Regions from separate parts of the Massilia aerilata genome, predicted to be linked through region 3. Evidence: predicted binding sites of a transcription regulator. Region 3 holds the regulator's gene; each other region holds the start of a gene.

The links. Region 3 encodes FNR, which switches genes on or off when oxygen is low (the NO sensors DNR and NnrR bind a similar motif). Its sites were predicted from a motif close to TTGATNNNNATCAA; they were not measured.
Region 1: ACFPO9_RS07965 (hemerythrin domain-containing protein) is a predicted target of FNR. The motif match lies at 2,670-2,683, and genes of this name have one in related genera.
Region 2: ACFPO9_RS26845 (OmpW/AlkL family protein) is a predicted target of FNR. The motif match lies at 2,782-2,795, and genes of this name have one in related genera.

What each region holds. Positions count from the first base shown of each region.
Region 1 covers NZ_JBHSMZ010000005.1:10,329-15,736, reverse strand. Annotated here, with positions in the region: gene ACFPO9_RS07980 (AAA family ATPase) at 1-20, opposite strand, end outside; gene ACFPO9_RS07975 (exonuclease SbcCD subunit D C-terminal domain-containing protein) at 17-1,264, opposite strand; gene ACFPO9_RS07970 (winged helix-turn-helix domain-containing protein) at 1,391-2,623, shown strand; gene ACFPO9_RS07965 (hemerythrin domain-containing protein) at 2,860-3,501, shown strand; gene ACFPO9_RS07960 (DUF349 domain-containing protein) at 3,586-5,408, shown strand, end outside.
Region 2 covers NZ_JBHSMZ010000026.1:338,536-343,943, reverse strand. Annotated here, with positions in the region: gene ACFPO9_RS26855 (chorismate-binding protein) at 1-1,436, shown strand, start outside; gene ACFPO9_RS26850 (DUF6058 family natural product biosynthesis protein) at 1,503-2,018, shown strand; gene ACFPO9_RS26845 (OmpW/AlkL family protein) at 2,103-2,714, opposite strand; gene ACFPO9_RS26840 (glutathione peroxidase) at 2,847-3,437, opposite strand; gene ACFPO9_RS26835 (PPK2 family polyphosphate kinase) at 3,471-4,304, opposite strand; gene ACFPO9_RS26830 (CoA-binding protein) at 4,301-4,729, opposite strand; gene ACFPO9_RS26825 (peptidoglycan recognition protein family protein) at 4,804-5,408, shown strand, end outside.
Region 3 covers NZ_JBHSMZ010000006.1:406,214-411,621, forward strand. Annotated here, with positions in the region: gene cydB (cytochrome d ubiquinol oxidase subunit II) at 1-488, opposite strand, end outside; gene ACFPO9_RS10965 (cytochrome ubiquinol oxidase subunit I) at 491-1,918, opposite strand; gene fnr (fumarate/nitrate reduction transcriptional regulator Fnr) at 2,117-2,887, shown strand; gene udk (uridine kinase) at 2,888-3,544, opposite strand; gene ACFPO9_RS10980 (hypothetical protein) at 3,722-3,997, shown strand; gene ACFPO9_RS10985 (M1 family aminopeptidase) at 4,196-5,408, opposite strand, start outside.

The DNA of each region.
Region 1 (5,408 bases), on a different contig from region 3:
GCTATGCGCAGGATCTTCACGGTTCCCCCGTCATCAACTCGGCGAAAGCGGCCAGCTGGTCATCCGGCGCATCGTCGCCGAAGCGCTGCTGCCACAGGCGGCGGAAGATGTCGTCCGGCTGCAGCTGGGCCAACTGGTCCAGGCTCAGGGCGGACTCCACGCCCGGCATGGTGAGGACTTTGCGGGTCGGCTCGATCTTCGCCAGGCGCACCGGCTTGCCCTCCAGCGCCGCCTCGACCTGGGCGCGCAGGCTGGGCTCGGGTCCGTCCAGCAGCACCCGGACTTCGAGATAGGGCTGTTCGTGCAGCGGCGCGTCCGGCAGATCGAGGCCCACCAGCTCGGCGATCACCTGTTTCAGGGGCGCCGGCTGGGCCGGCACGCGCAGCAGGCCGACTGAGCGCGGCACTTGCAGCGGCACGATCTCCTTCGCTTTGCCGCCGTCGAGGTCGATGCGCAGCACCTGGTGCTGGTAATTGATCTCGGCGAAGGACAGCGGCAGCGGACTGCCGCAATAGCGCAGGTGCTCCTGCTTGCCGACTTTCTGCGCCAGGTGCAGGTGGCCCAGCGCGGCATAGGCGATGCCCGGATCGAACATGGACGAGGGCAGGGCCTCGGTGCCGCCGATCAGGATGCGGCGCTCGGAGTCCGGCGAGGAGTCGCCGCCCACCATGTGGCAGTGGCCCATGGTGACGATCGCCTCGCCGTTCGCGCAGCGCGAGCGCGCCAGCGCATAGGCCTGCTGGTAGAGCAGGGCGATGCCGGACAAGTAGGCGTCGATGGCTGCATTCCCGGCCTCGTTCGCGGCGTCGACGCGCGGCACGTCGCCTGGACGCAGGAAGGGGATCGCCACGCACCAGGCCTTCACCGCGCCGTCGCGGCCGGTGAGCGGCACCACCATGCGTTCGATGTCGATGGCGCCTTCGGCATCGCGCACCACGTGGCCGACCACGCGGGTGCCGTGGGCTTCGAGCAGCGGTCCCGGTGCTTCCAGCCTGCCCGGCGAATCGTGGTTGCCGGCGACGATCACGATGTCCAGTTGCGGCATGCGCGCGCGCGCCTGCTGCAGGAAACGGTAGAGCTGGCGCTGCGAGGCCGCCGAGGGGTTCGAGTTGTCGAAGATGTCACCCGCGATCAGCACCGCGTCGGCCTGCTCGGCCACGATGGTCTCGAGCAGCCAGTCGAGGAAGCGCTGGTGTTCGTAGGTCCGGTCGAAATTGTGCAGGGTCTGGCCGAGATGCCAGTCGGAAGTGTGCAGCAGCCGCATGGATTTCTTACAGGAAGATAGCTTCTGGGTGAGCCAAGGGGGCTCACTATAGCGCAGACAGCATCGCCATGACAAAAGTTCTCGGACAGATGAGCAACATGACAATGGCTCTAATAAAATAGATGGATGAGCGAACTCACTCTTAGTCTCGGCGCCGCGCGCGCCCTGCACCTGGCGGCCCAGGGCATGCTGCAGCCGCGCCGCGCCCGCGCCACCAAAGACGATGTGCTGGCCGCGATCCGCCGCATGGGCGTGCTGCAGATCGACACCATCAGCGTGGTCGCGCGCAGCCCCTATTTCGTGCTGTGGAGCCGGCTGGGCGATTACGAACCGGTCTGGCTCGAGCAGCTGCTGGCCGAGGGCAGGCTGTTTGAATACTGGGCGCACGAAGCCTGCTTCGTCCCGGTCGAGGATTACGGCCTGTACCGCCACCGCATGCTCGATACCCACGCGCTGGGCTGGAAGTCCGGCGCGTCCTGGATGAAGGGGCATGCGGAGCTGGTCGAGGGGGTGCTCGAGCACATCCGCGTGAACGGGCCGACCCGCGCCGCCGACTTCGAGCGCACCGATGGCAAGAGCGGCGGCTGGTGGGCGTGGAAGCCGGAGAAGCGCTCGCTGGAGGCGCTGTTCACGGCCGGCAAGGTGATGGTGGCGCGGCGCCAGAATTTCCACCGCGTCTACGATTTGGCCGAGCGCGTGCTGCCCTGGGACGATAGTCGCACGCCGTCGATGGACGAGGTCCGGCGCGAATTCGCCCTCCGTGCGGTGAAAGCGCTGGGGCTGGCGAAGGCATCGTGGATCCCGGATTACCACCGCACCCGGCCGCCGCACCTGGGGCTCGAGGCGCTGGTCGAGGAAGGCCTGCTGCTGCGCGCCCGCGTCGAGGGCTGGAAGGAGCCGGTGTTCGTGCATGCCGAGCATGCCGGCCTGCTGGCGCAGGCGGCGGAAGGGCGCCTGAACCCGACCGTGACCACGCTGTTGTCGCCCTTCGACCCCATCGTCTGGGACCGCCGCCGCGCGCTGGAGCTGTTCGGTTTCGATTATCGGCTGGAATGCTACACCCCGGCGGAAAAACGCCAGTACGGCTATTTCACGCTGCCGGTGCTGCGCCGCGGCCAGCTGATCGCACGGATCGACGCCAAGGCGCACCGCCCGGCCGGGCTGTTCGAGCTGAAATCCGTCGCCTTCGAGCCTGGCGCGCGTCCCAGCGAGCGCCTGCTGCGCGACCTGGCGGCGGCGGTGGCGCGCTGCGCCCGCTGGCACGGCTGCCCGGCGGTCGAGGTGGCGCGCACCGATCCCGAAGGCATTGCCGGGCCGCTGCGGGACCTGCTTTCCGTTCCGCAACAGGCTGCCGCCTGAGCGGTATTTTTTGCCCCCATCGATGGGGGGCGCAAGGGGTTGTGGTTTGTGCCAGATCAAACCCGGCCCCAGGACCCGTCCGTACACTAGGTGCTCTTTCAGGCCGATGACAACCACTACAGGGTCCCAACCCTTCCTCAGGCCTGTTCAAAACATACGCCTCCCATCCAGGTTCCCGCCCCGACCATGCCGGTCAGGCTGAACTTTGTGTTGGCGAAAAACTGAGCGGAGACCGAATGCTGACGTCAACTTACACTCTCGTTGCCCTGTCCGTCGAACAGACCACCGTGCGCTCGGCGCTGCAGTCGCTGGTCCACGCGCTGCATGCCTTGCCGGGCGAGGACGGCGTCCTGGCGCCCGGCCAGGCGGCCCGGCTGTGCGCGGAATTGCGGCAAGTGGTCGACGATTGCCACTGGCGCAAGCTGGACAAGTTCCTGGTGCCGGCCCTGCGCCGCAACACGGAAGCGGCCGATGGCCTGCTGCACGATCTCGAGCAGATCAGCCGCGCCGCCGCCGATGCGCTGGCGGCGGCCGAAGCCTGCGTCGATGCCGGCGCCCGCGGCGTCGACCGCGACGGCTTCCAGGAGGCCATCGAGCGCTGTGCCGACGCCCTGCGCTGCCGCCTGGAGCGCGAAGAGCACGAGCTGTTTCCACTGGCGCGCAGCCTGGTGCGCGGCGAGGCCTGGTTCGCGATCGCCAACCAGATGCTGGTCCACGATGCCGTCGCCCGCGAGCGGCGCGGGGCAGGGCGGCGCGGCTGCGTCGAATCCATCGAGCCCCGCCATGGGCGTTTCGAGCCGCATGGCCATGGCCAGGGGCACGATCCGGCCGGCGCCGAATTCGGGCGGCGCTACGCCACGCTTTCCCTACTGCACTGATGCGCTGTCCGCACGCGCCTGTCCGGCGGCGCGAGGCCATCAGGTTTCTTGTTATGATGGCGATTTTGGAAGTGCGATTTCATCATGTTCGAGTTCCTATTCAAGCGGCCGGGCGACAACAAGCCCGGCGACAAGCAGCCGGCCGGACAGGAGGCGCAAGCGGGACAGGCCGCCTCCACGGGCGCAGCTGGTCCGGGCGCCGCCGCGACGCCGCAGCGCGCGCTGCAGGCCGAGAAGCTGAGCCGGATCCAGGGCGACGAGGCCGCCGCGGTGGAATTCGTCCTCCAATGCGAGTTTTCCGAGCTGCGCCTGACCGCAGCCGAAACCATCCAGAGTCCCGAGCTGCTCGAGCGCGTCCATACCGCGATGCGCAATACCGACCGCCGCGTCGCCAAGCTGATGCAGTCGCGCCTGGACGCCCACCGGCACCGCGAAGCCGAGCGCCGGCGCGGCGAGACCATGCTCGAACAGGCGCGCTCGCTGCTCAAGGATGCGCTGCTGACGCCCAATCACGTTGCCGACCTCGACCGCAAGTGGGCGGTGATCGCCGCCCCTGAACTGCAGGATGAATTCGGCGCCGTCCGCGCCGCGCTGGCCCAGCGCCTGGAAGCCCAGGTGCAGCTGCAGCGCGCCATGATCGACCGCCTGGCCGCGCTGCGCCGGCTGCCGTCCGAACCGCTGCCGGCCGCCGAGCTGGCAATCAAGCTGGAAGCGCTGGCCCAGGAACAGGCCCAGGCCCTACAGGCGCCCGAGCAGCCCTCGCTGCCGCGCGGCCTGGTGGCCGAAGTCGGCCTCGAAGCGCAGAAGCTGCAGGCCAGCCTGCATGAAATCGAAGCCGGCCAGGCCGCGCTGGCGGCGCGCGAAGCCTTCCTCGCCGCCCAGCAGGACAAGCCCCACGCCGAGCTGAACCCGGAGGCCTTGCGCAAGGAATGGCAGCGACTGCCGCAAGCACAGCAGGGCGCGCATGGCGAGGCCATGGCTGCGCTGCAGCAGCGCTTCGAGGCCTTGCTGGCCAGCTTGCCGCAGCCGGAAGCGCGCAAGCCGCGCGAGCCGAAAGAAACCCCGGCCACAAAGCCGAAAGAGCAGGGCAGGATCGAGGGTAAAACCGAGGGCAGGGCGCGTGGCGCCGACCAGCACTTCCTCGACACCATGGATGCGATGGAAGCGGCGCTGCAGCAAGGCTCGCTGGGAACCGCCGCCGAACTCGACAAGGGACTGAAGGAAGCGCGCGAGAAGAACATGCGGGGCATGCACCTGACGCCGGCGCAGTCCGACCGCCTGGCCCATGTGCGGGCCGAGCTCAAGCGCCTGTCGGACTGGGCGCGCTGGGGCGGCAACGTCTCGCGCGAGGAACTGATCAAGTCGGTGGAAGCGCTGCCGACCCAGAACCTGGCGATGAGCGAGCTGGCCAAGAAGGTCGGCACCATGCGCGAACGCTGGAAAGCCCTCGACAGCCTGTCCGGCGCGGCCCCGAAAAGCCTGTGGGAGCGCTTCGACGCCGCCTGCGGCGCGGCTTATGCGCCGGCGGCGGCCCACTTCCGCCATCTGGCCGACGAACGCCATGCCAACGCCGCGCGCGGCCAGGGCCTGATCGACGAAGCCAACGCCGAGATCGCGCGCCTGCAGTCCGGCGAAGCCGAGTGGAAGCACGTGGCCGGCACCGTGCAGCGCCTGCGCCTGGCCTGGAGCCACCTGGGCGCCATCGACCGCAAGGAAAAGAAACGCCTCGATTCGCTGTTTACCGACGCCCTGAACACCCTGCAGGGACCGCTGGAAGAACAGCGCAAGGGCGAGATGGCGGAACGCGAGGACATCATCGAGGCCGCCGCGGCGATCGACCCGCACGACCGCCACGCGCTCGACACCATGCGCGCCCTGCAGCAGCGCTGGCAGGAGCATGCGCGCGC
Region 2 (5,408 bases), on a different contig from region 3:
TCCGCGACTACATCGCCGCCGGCGACACCTACCAGGTCAACTACACCTACCGGATCCGCTTCGACGCCTTCGGCTCGATCCACGCGCTGTACGCGCGCCTGCGCGAGCGCCAGCCAGTGCCGTATGGCGCGCTGATCGGCCTGCCGGACGGCTGCGCGGTGCTGTCGCTGTCGCCGGAGCTGTTCGTGCGCCACGACGCCGGGCGCCTGCTGGCGCGGCCGATGAAGGGCACCGCGCCGGCCAGCGGTGACAGGGCCGTCGACGCGGTGCGCTCCAGCGCGCTGGCCGCCGACCCCAAGAACCGCGCCGAAAACCTCATGATCGTCGACCTGCTGCGCAACGACCTGGGACGGATCGCGCGCACCGGCAGCGTCGGCGTGCCGGCCCTGTTCGAGGTGCGCCGCTACAGCAGCGTGCTGCAGATGACCTCCACGGTGCAGGCCCAGCTGGCCGACGGTATCTCCTTGAACGACATCTTCGAGGCCCTGTACCCCTGCGGCTCGATCACCGGCGCGCCCAAGCGCCGCACCATGGAGATCATCCGCGAGCTGGAACCGGCCCCGCGCGGCATCTACACGGGCGCGCTGGGCTGGATCGATCCGCCGGCTTTTGGCGCCCCTGACGGCGCGCGCTTCGGCGACTTCTGTCTATCCGTGCCGATCCGCACCCTGGTGCTGCATCCGGAGCACAATGGCGTGCGCCACGGCGAGCTCGGGGTCGGTGCCGGCATCGTCTACGACAGCGATCCGGGCGCCGAATATGCCGAGTGCCGGCTGAAGGCGGGTTTTCTCACCGGGCTGCCGAATACCTTCGAAATCTTCGAGACCATTTACGCCACCCGCGAAGACGGCTGCCGCCACCTGGCACGCCACCTGGCGCGCCTGCGGGCGTCCGCCGCCTACTTCGGCTATCCCTTCACCGAGGAACTGGCGCAGGCCGGCGCCATCGCCGCCTGCGCGGTGCTGCCGGCGAACACGCCGCACCGCCTGCGCCTGGCCCTGCAGCCGGACGGAGAAGTCGTCGTGCACACCTCGGTGCTGGCGCCGCTGGCAGGCCCGGTGGAAGTGCTGCTGTCCGACGAGCCGGTCGATTCCACTTCCTTGTTCGCGCGCCATAAAACGAATATCCGCAGCCGCTACGACGCCGCCTGGAAGCTTGCTGAAAGCGTGGGCGCCTTCGACACCCTGTTCTTCAACGAGCGCGGCGAACTGGCCGAGGGTGGCCGCAGCAGCGTGTTCGTGCGCGTCGGCGAGCGCTGGTACACGCCGCCGCTGTCCTCGGGGGTGCTGCCCGGCGTGATGCGCGGCTTGCTGCTGGAAGACCCGGCCTGGAATGCGATCGAATGCCCGATCTCGCGCGAAACCCTGGAGCGCGCCCAGGAGATCGTGGTGTGCAATGCGCTGCGCGGGCCGCTGCGGGCGACGATCCGGCGCTGAGCTGCTTCTTGATACTTCGAGCGTCAGCGGAGCATCGCGGCGGCGCCCTGCCCTAGCATGGCGGGCATGAACCTGATCGACTACCTTCAAAACCACTTCCTGACGCGCGCGCAGCTGCTGGCGCAAACCTGCATGACCGGCGCCCGCCTCGACGCGCTGCAAGCTGCCGGCATGATGCCGCGGCCCTCTTACCGGCTGCGCCTGGACCTGGCCTGCGATTCCTTCTTCGGCCCGCATGCGGAAAGCCACGCCATCGACTGGTATGCGCAAGGGTATGTGGCCTGGGCCGGGCTGCTGGAAGCGCTGAACGGGCCGGAGCAGGCCTACGCCGTGTTCGCGCAGCGCTACCGGCAGTCTCTGAGTAATATAGCTGTGGATAAGCAGCTCGGGTATCCACAGGCGCTGGCGGGCGATGCCCACATCGGCGCCGAATGGCGGCACTTCCTGGACAGGACTTATGGGCTGTGCACGCGTTCCGGACTGCTGCTCGACCGCGCCAGTGCGCCGTTTGCGCCGCATGAAGTGGCGCGCAGCTCGCGCCGGCGCTACGTGGACGAGGTGAGACAAGCCTACGGGCTGTGAGCGCATGAAAAAAGCCGGCGCAAGGCCGGCATAAACCGGCCACAACCGGCTCGCTTGGAGAAAGCGGTAACTTGTAGAGGCGGCTCAGAAGCGGTAGCCGACGCCCAGGCCCAGCAGGACCGGGTCGACCTTCACGCGGCTGGCGCGCACGCCGTCGATTTCGACATCGCTGCGAATCTGCACCTTCTTGACATCGAGATTGACCGACCAGCGGCTGTCGATCCTGAAGTCGACGCCTGCCTGCAGCGCCAGGCCAAGGCTGTCATGTTCGAGGCGCGCCCCGCCGTTCAGCAAGGCCACCTTAGAGAGCAGAGTGTAGTTGAGGCCGGCGCCGACATAAGGATCGATGGTGGTCCCGGGCAGGAAGTGGTACTGCGCGGTGAGGGTCGGCGGCAGGTGCTTGAAAGTGCCTATGCTGGCGCCGTCGAGGGTGACGGTGTGCTTCTGCGGATAGGTCAGCACCAGTTCCGCCGCCCAGTGCGGCGTAAAGAAGTAAGCGATGTCGACTTCGGGAATCCACTTGTCGCTGACGTGCAGGCGGTCACTGGCGCCAGCGCCGCCGACCGGATCGGACTTGTCGGCTGGATCGATGTGCACCGCGCGCGCCCGGACCAGCCAGGGCGACTCCTGCGCCATCGCGGCCGTCGCGGTAAAACCCAGGACGGCAATCATCATGCTCAGGATTGAGTTTTTCATGGTGAGACCTTTCTTCGTTTTGTTGTATGGCGAAGAAAAGTGTATTTGACGCACCGCAACAGAGTCGTTGATGTAAGTCAAATAACCATGTGCAAAGCCGGGTTATTGCGCCCGGCCTCGATGAAAAGCGTATCAGCCGCCCAGCGCCTGCTCGATCTTGACCACCAGCGCTGGATCCTGCGGCGTGACCTTGCTCGGGAAGTAGTCGAGTACCTTGCCGTTACGGTCGATCAGGTACTTATTGAAATTCCACTTCGGCTGGTTGCCGGTGGCCTTGATCAGGTCGACGTACAGGGGATTGGCGGCGGCGCCAGTCACCGGGGTGGTGGCGAACATCGGGAATTTCACGCCATAGGTGTTGTAGCAGAGGTCGGCGATCTTCTTGGCGTCCTCGGACTCCTGCTTGAAATCGTTCGACGGGAAGCCCAGCACCACCAGGCCGCGCGCGGCGTACTTGGCGTACAGCGCCTCCAGGCCTTCGTATTGCGGGGTATAGCCGCAGTAGCTGGCCGTGTTCACCACCAGCACCACCTTGCCGCTGTACTGGCACAGGTCCTGCGGCGCCTCGTCCTGCAGGCGTTTGAAGGTGTGCTTCAGTACGGCCGGGCAGGACGCCGCCGCTGCAGCCGGCGCCGGCGCGGCGGACGCGCTCTGGGCCTGGGCGGGCGTGGTGGCGGCGAACGCGGCGCCGAGGGAAAGCAGCAGAGCGGTAGTCTTGAGCATGGCGGCGGAGATGAAGGTTAAAGAAATGCCATTCTATTCCACCTTGACCTTGTCGAGGTCGGCCTTCGGCGCCGGCCACGACAGCTTCATGCCCTGCATGGTCTCCAGCAGCAGGTGGGCGACGATCAGGTTGCGGTGGGTCTTGGAATCGGCCGGCACGATGTACCAGGGCGCGTGGTCGGTGTTGGTGGCGTCGATCGCCGCCTCGTAGGCGCGCTGGTAGGTATCCCATTGCGCGCGCGCGGCCAGGTCGGCGGGGTCGAACTTCCAGTGCTTCTCCGGGTCGTCCAGGCGTTCCTGCAGGCGCTTCTTCTGCTCGTCCTTCGAGATGTGCAGGAACACTTTGATGACCGTGGTGCCGGTCTCGGCCAGCATGCGCTCGAAGTCGCGGATCTGGGCCAGGCGGCGCTTGGTCTCCTTGCCGTCGATATCGCCCAGCACGCGCGGCACCAGCACGTCCTCGTAGTGGCTGCGGTTGAATACGGCGATCATGCCCGCGCCCGGCACGTGCGCGTGGATGCGCCACAGGAAGTCGTGGGCCCGTTCGCGCTCGGTCGGGGCCGTGAAGCCGGTGGCCTGCAGGCCCATCGGGCTGATCTGCGAATCGGAGAACAGCGCGCGGGTGGTGCCGTCCTTGCCGGCGGTGTCCATGCCCTGCAGGATCAGCAGCAGCTTCTGCTTGTGGCCGGCGAACAGCATCTCCTGGAGGTGGGCGACCTGCGCGATCAACTCGGCAGTGAGCGCTCGCTCGCGCTGCTTGGCGCCGCCGTTCTTGTCGCCGTTCTTCTCGCGCAAGGGCGTCAGGCCGGCGTCCTCGTCGCGCAGCGCGAGCTTCTTGGGCGCGCGGAAGCGCTCGCGGGCGTTCATGCCTGCACGCCGAGCTTGCGGTGCTCGACCAGCATGCAGTGGTTCATGACGACGTCCAGGCCGGCCGCGCGCGCCAGGTCGGCCGCCACCTGGTTCTCGATCCCGAGCTGCATCCACAAGGCGCCGGCGCGCACGTGGATGGCGTCCTTGGCCACCGGCGGCACGTCTTCGGATTTGCGGAACACGTCGACCACGTCGATGCGGCGGCCATCCTTCGCCAGTGCGTCGGCGGCTTCCTGCAGGGTCGCGTAGACGCTGCGTCCGAGGATTTCCTGGCCGGCGTAGGCGGGGTTGACGGGCAGGATCTCGTAGCCTTGGGATTGCAGATAGTCGGCCACCTCGTAGCTGGCGCGCTCGGGCTTGTTCGACATGCCGACCACGGCCACGGTCTTGGCGGACTTCAGGATTTGTTCGATGGTTCGCATGCTGGGCTCGCTATGTTATGGTCACGTCTAGCTTATCAGCTTTGTAACGCGCCACGGCGCATGAAACCTCTTCCATGACGATCCGCCCTGCTCTCGCTCTCTCCCTGCTGCTGTTCGCTGCCGTTCCCGCTTGGGCCCAGTCCCTCGCCGAGGTCGAACGAAGCATCGTCCCCGTGTCCGCCTGGGGCGGGACCCCGGCCGATCCGGCCCAGGCGCACCGCCAGACGATCACCCACATCACCCTGCACCACCAGGGCGAGCCCTATAAACCGGGCACCGACCCGCAGCAGTACCTGCGCAACCTGCAAAAGTGGTCGCGCGGGACCAAGCACTGGCTGGACATCCCCTACCACTACATCATCGACCTCGACGGCAAGATCTTCGAAGGCCGCAAGATCGACTACGCCGGCGATACCAACACGGAATACGACCCGACCGGGCACGCGTTGATCGAGGTGGTCGGGAATTTCGAGGAAGTCGAGCCGAACCAGCAGCAGCTGGATGCCGTCGTACGGCTCATGGCGCTGCTGGCGAAGAAATACGATGTGGGCCTGGATCACATCGCCAGCCACCGCGATTTTTCGAAGCAGACCGTCTGCCCCGGCGCCAACCTGTACCGCTACGTACAGGATGGCTATTTCAGGCACAAGGTGGCGCTGCGGTTGGCGCAGGAGCAGTC
Region 3 (5,408 bases):
GCCGCCAGCGGGAAAGGCGCGAACCAGTCCAGCGGCCCGCCCGCATAGCTGCGCCCCGACACCGGAATTCCGGAAAGAAAGGCGCCCAGCGATACGCCCTGGAAGAAGGCCGCCGTCATCGAGCCAGCGATGAAAGCCAGGTCCCAGACCGGCCGTTCGCGGTCGTTGGCCTTGAAGCGGAATTCGAAAGCCACGCCGCGGAAGATCAGCCCGAGCAGCATGAAGATCAGCGGCAGGTAGAGGCCGGGCAGGATCACCGCATAGGCCACCGGGAAGGCCGCCAGCAGGCCCTCGCCGCCCAGCACCAGCCAGGTCTCGTTGCCGTCCCAGATCGGCGCCACCGAATTCATCATCGTGTCGCGGTCGCGCCTGTCCGGCACGAAGGGATAGAGCATGCCGATGCCGAGGTCGAAGCCGTCCAGCACCACGTACATGAAGACGGAGAAGAAGATGATGCCGGCCCAGACCGCGGTGATGTCGATGTCCATAGTCATGTCAGGTTGTCTTCGTTGGCCGAGGCCTCGGCTTCCGGCACGGACAGGGGCCGCGCCGGCGTGCGCCCCCTGCCCGGCCCGCCCTGGGCCGCGCGCGTGGTGTCGAAGGCTTGCGGTCCCTTGCGCACCAGCCGCAGCACATAGGCGATGCCGACCCCGAACACGAACAGGTAAGCCACCACGAACAGCGCCAGCGACAGGGCCAGCGGACCGGCGGAGATCTTCGAGGCGGCATCCGCGGTGCGCAGCACGCCGTAGACGATCCAGGGCTGGCGCCCGACCTCGGTGGTGATCCAGCCGGCCAGCACCGCCAGCAGGCCCGCCGGCCCCATCCACATCGCCATCTTCAGGAAGCCGCGGCTGTCGTACAGCCGCTTTTTAAGCCGCAGCCACAGGCTCCAGGCGCCCAGCGCGATCATCAGCAGGCCCAGGCCGACCATCGCGCGGAAGCTCCAGAAGATAATCAGGGCGTTGGGCCGCTCGTCCTTCGGGAATGCCTTGAGGCCCCTGATCTGGCCGCCCCAGGTGTGCGTGAGTATCCAGCTGCCGACGCGCGGGATGCCGAGTGCGAATTTCGTTTCCTCGTCCTTCATGGAAGGGATGCCGAACAGCAGCAGCGGCAAGGGCTTGTCGCCTTCGTTTTCCCAATGCCCCTCGAGCGCCGCGATCTTGGCCGGCTGGTGCTGCAAGGTGTTCAGGCCATGCATGTCCCCGACCACGGCCTGGATGGGCGCGACGATCAGCACCATCCACATCGCCATCGACAGCATGGTGCGCACCGCTTCGTTGCCGCGGCCTTTCAGGAGATGCCAGGCGGCGGAGGCGCCCACGAACAAGGCCGTCGACAGGAAGGCGGCAATCGACATGTGCACCAGCCGGTAGGGAAAGGACGGGTTGAAAATGATTTTGAGCCAGTCGACCGGCACCATGCGTCCATCGACGATGGCATAGCCCTGCGGCGTCTGCATCCAGCTGTTCGAGCCGAGGATCCAGGTGGCGGAGATCAGGGTGCCGAGCGCGACCATGCAAGTGGCGAGGAAGTGCAGCCCGGGCCCGACCTTGGTCCAGCCGAACAGCATCACGCCCAGGAAGCCGGCTTCCAGGAAGAAGGCGGTCAGCACCTCGTAGGCCAGCAGCGGCCCGGTGATGGCGCCGGCGTATTCGGAAAAAAAACTCCAGTTGGTGCCGAACTGGTAAGCCATCACGATGCCGGAGACCACGCCCATGCCGAAAGTCACGGCGAAAATCCGCAACCAGAACTGGTACAGGTCGACGAAGACCTGGCGCCTGGTCTTCAGCCAGCACAGCTCCAGCACGGCCAGGTAACTGGCCAGGCCGATGGTGATCGCTGGAAACAGGATGTGGAACGACATCGTGAACGCGAACTGAAGGCGCGCCAGGTCCAATGCCGCCAAGCCGAACATGTGAGCTCCCCTTATTGTTGTGTACAGAATCTAGCACGCGCCGGGGTGCGCACGATTGCCAGGGTGGCAAGGCAGGCCTGCGGTCAAAATGCGACGTCATGTGAACAGGCGTTCAACTGTTCCGGCGGGAAGATGCACAGTCCTCGAACAGCGACCGTATAATCACGGATATTGACCCCCAACCGTCTCCACCGACCGATGATCCAGGCCATCAGCTTACCGACCGACGACAAACTGCTGAACGTGCAAACCCTGAAGGCCAGTTGCGCGGCCTGCAGCATGCACCAGCTCTGCCTGCCGATGGGCCTCGCGGATGCGGACATCGACCGTCTCGACAAGATCATCGGCCGCCGCCGGCGCGTGGCGCGCGACGAGCCCCTGTACCGCAAGGGCGATCCCTTCCGCAACCTGTACGCGGTGCGTTTCGGGCATTTCAAGACTTACCAGGTGAACGCCGCCGGCGAAACCCAGATCACCGGCTTCCAGATGGCCGGCGAACTGCTGGGCATGGACGCGATCAGCAGCGAATGCCACCACTGCGATGCGGTGGCGCTGGAGGACAGCGAAGTCTGCGAGATCCCCTTCGGCAACCTGGAAGAGCTGTTCGGCCAGGTGCCGACCCTGCTGCGCCACTTCCACCGCATGATGAGCAACGAGATCACGCGCGAGCAGAACGCCATGCTACTGCTCGGCAATATGCGGGCGGAACAGCGTTTTGCCGTCTTCCTGGTCAACAAGTCGGCCCGCTACGCGGCGCGCGGCTATTCGCCGACCCAGTTCGCCCTGCGCATGTCGCGCGAAGACATCGGCAACTACCTGGGCCTGACGATCGAGAGCATCAGCCGCCTGCTGTCGCGTTTCAAGAAGATGGGCCTGCTGACGATCGACAAGCGCGAGGTCACCCTGCTCGATCCGGCCCGCCTGAAGGCGCTGGCGGCCGGCACCGAGCAATGCAGCCCGATGGCCTGATCAGGGCTGTTCGAGTTTTCCGCGCTTTAACTCATCGATGACGCTCGCGACCTTGGTCGTGATGACGTCGACCGCCGGGCCGTTCGCGCCGTGCGGCAGGATGACGTCGGCGTGGCGCTTGGTCGGTTCGATGAACTGCTTGTGCATCGGGCGCACCGTTTCCAGGTACTGGTTGACGATGCTCTCGGTCGTGCGGCCGCGCTCGGCAATATCCCGCTGCATGCGGCGGATGAAGCGCACGTCCGGCGCCGTGTCGACGAAGATCTTCAGCGACATCATCTTGCGCAGGTCCGCGTCGTAGAGGGCGAACAGGCCTTCGATCACGATCACCGGGGCCGGCTTGACCGGTATGGTCTTGCTGGAGCGGTTGTCGATCGTGAAATCGTATTCCGGCATCTGGATCGTTTCGCCATTGCGCAGGGCGCGCACGTGCTGCACCATCAGCGGCCAGTCGAAGGCGTCCGGGTGGTCGTAATTCTGCCGGCGGCGGACTTCAGGGGTGAGTTCGGACTGGTCGTTGTAATAGTCGTCCTGCATGACGACCGACACCATCTCGGCGCCGAAGGAAGACAGCACCTGCTGCGTCACCGTGGACTTGCCGCTGCCGCTGCCGCCGGCCACGCCGATGACGAAGGGTTGGAAGGAATTCTGGTTCATCCCCGAATGATACCGGAGCGGGGCGCGAACTGACAGAGGCAGTCATTTGTTCATAAACTTTAAGCATGCACACTGGACAGGCCGTGCGGCATGTCCTACAAAGACGGCCGAAGCCCTCCTATGGTCGGCGCTGGCCCGCCTATCCATGATGGTCTTCCCTACTATTAGGAGATGATCATGAAAACAGTGCAAGGCCTCTTCATCGGCAGCATGATCGCCCTGTCCCTGGGGGCATGCAGCGCGACACGCACGAGCGGCAGCGACATGGACGCCAGTTCCGCAACGGGTTCGACCTCCAGCGGTTCCACAACCAGCGGCACAATGGAAGGCAACACGATGGGCACCACCGGCAGCCCGGGCACGGTGGGCGCGTCCGGCCAGGGCGCGGGGGCCACGTCGACGACCCCGCCGACGACGCCGCCCACGGACCCGCAGCCGACCGATCGGCGTTGAGTTTCTTCGCAATGCGAATGCCGGGCCGGACTGGTACCAGTCGTATCCCTGGATCCGGCAGCCTACCCGCCTGGCCGCCATCCGCCAGGCGGCGGTTCGAGCATCGACTTGATGAAGCCGAGGGCGTAAAGTCGCGGCGCCTCCCCTTCCGTGTGCCGGGCCGGTACGGGCCGGAGCGCCGGAGCGGCGCTCCAGCGATCAGTCGACGCTGACCTCCTTGCGATTATCGCGCGACACCCGGTCGATCATCTTGTTGTAAGGGTCGACGCCGACCTCGAAAGGCCGCGCCTTGACGGTCACGGTCAGCACCGGATTCGCGCCGCTCAGCACCCGCTTCTCCAGCAGCAGCACCTTCTCGTCCGCCTCCTTGGCCCCCCTGGCGCGCGCGAACACGCCGATCTCCACCGGCTCGTCGTAGGCGCGCGCCGTCTCCTTGCCCTTGCCGTCGGCCTCCATCTTCGCCAGGTGCAGCTTCATCGTCACGTCCCACTGGCCGTCAGGGCGCTTCTTGGCAGTGGCTTCCGTCACGCGGTTATCGTAGAAAACGATCTTCTCGAACAGGTCGGTGATCAGCGCCTGCTTGTCGGCCGGCGCTTCCTGGCGAATATAGGCGACCAGCTCGGCGGAGGTCGTGAACGGCGACTCCTGGTAGCCCTTGTCGACCAGGAAGCGCTTCAATGCGCGGTTCAGCGCTTCCTCGCCGATCTCGTCGCGCAGGCGGTAGAAGACGAGGCTGCCCTTGCGGTAGTGGATGTACTGCTGGTTTTCCACCCGCACCAGCGGCAGCTCCTCGATCGCTTCGCCGCCGCGCGAGCTGAGGTAGCGATCCAGTTCGTAGCGCAGGAAGCGGCGCATCTGGTGGCGGCCGTATTCCTTCTCCATCACCATCAGCGCGGAATACTGCGACAGCGATTCGATCAGCATGCTCGAGCCCTGCACGTTGGCGGCGGTCACCTGGTGGCCCCACCACTGGTGCGCCATTTCGTGGGCCGTCACGTAGAAGACGTAGTCGATGTCCTCCTTGTCGCGCAGGTCGGCGATGAAGCCGATCGATTCCGAGAACGGGATCGTGTTCGCGAACGACTGGGCGAAGCTGGCGTAGTTCGGGAACTCCAGGATGCGCACCTGCTTGTGCTGGTAAGGCGTGAACTGGGTCGTGTAGTAGTCCAGCGCCTTTTGCGTGGCCTCGATCATGCGGTCCACGTTGTAGCGGTGCTTGGGATCGTGGTAGATCTCGATCGGGATGCCGTGCCAGTCGCCCTTCTTGACCTGCCAGTTGGCCGACAGGTAGGCAAAGAAGGGCATCATCTTCCGGTCCATCTTGTACTGGAAGTAGTTGCGGCCGTTTTCCTTCCACGACTTCTGCAGGTAGCCCGGCGCCAGCGCGATCTGCTCGCCACTGGTCGAGACG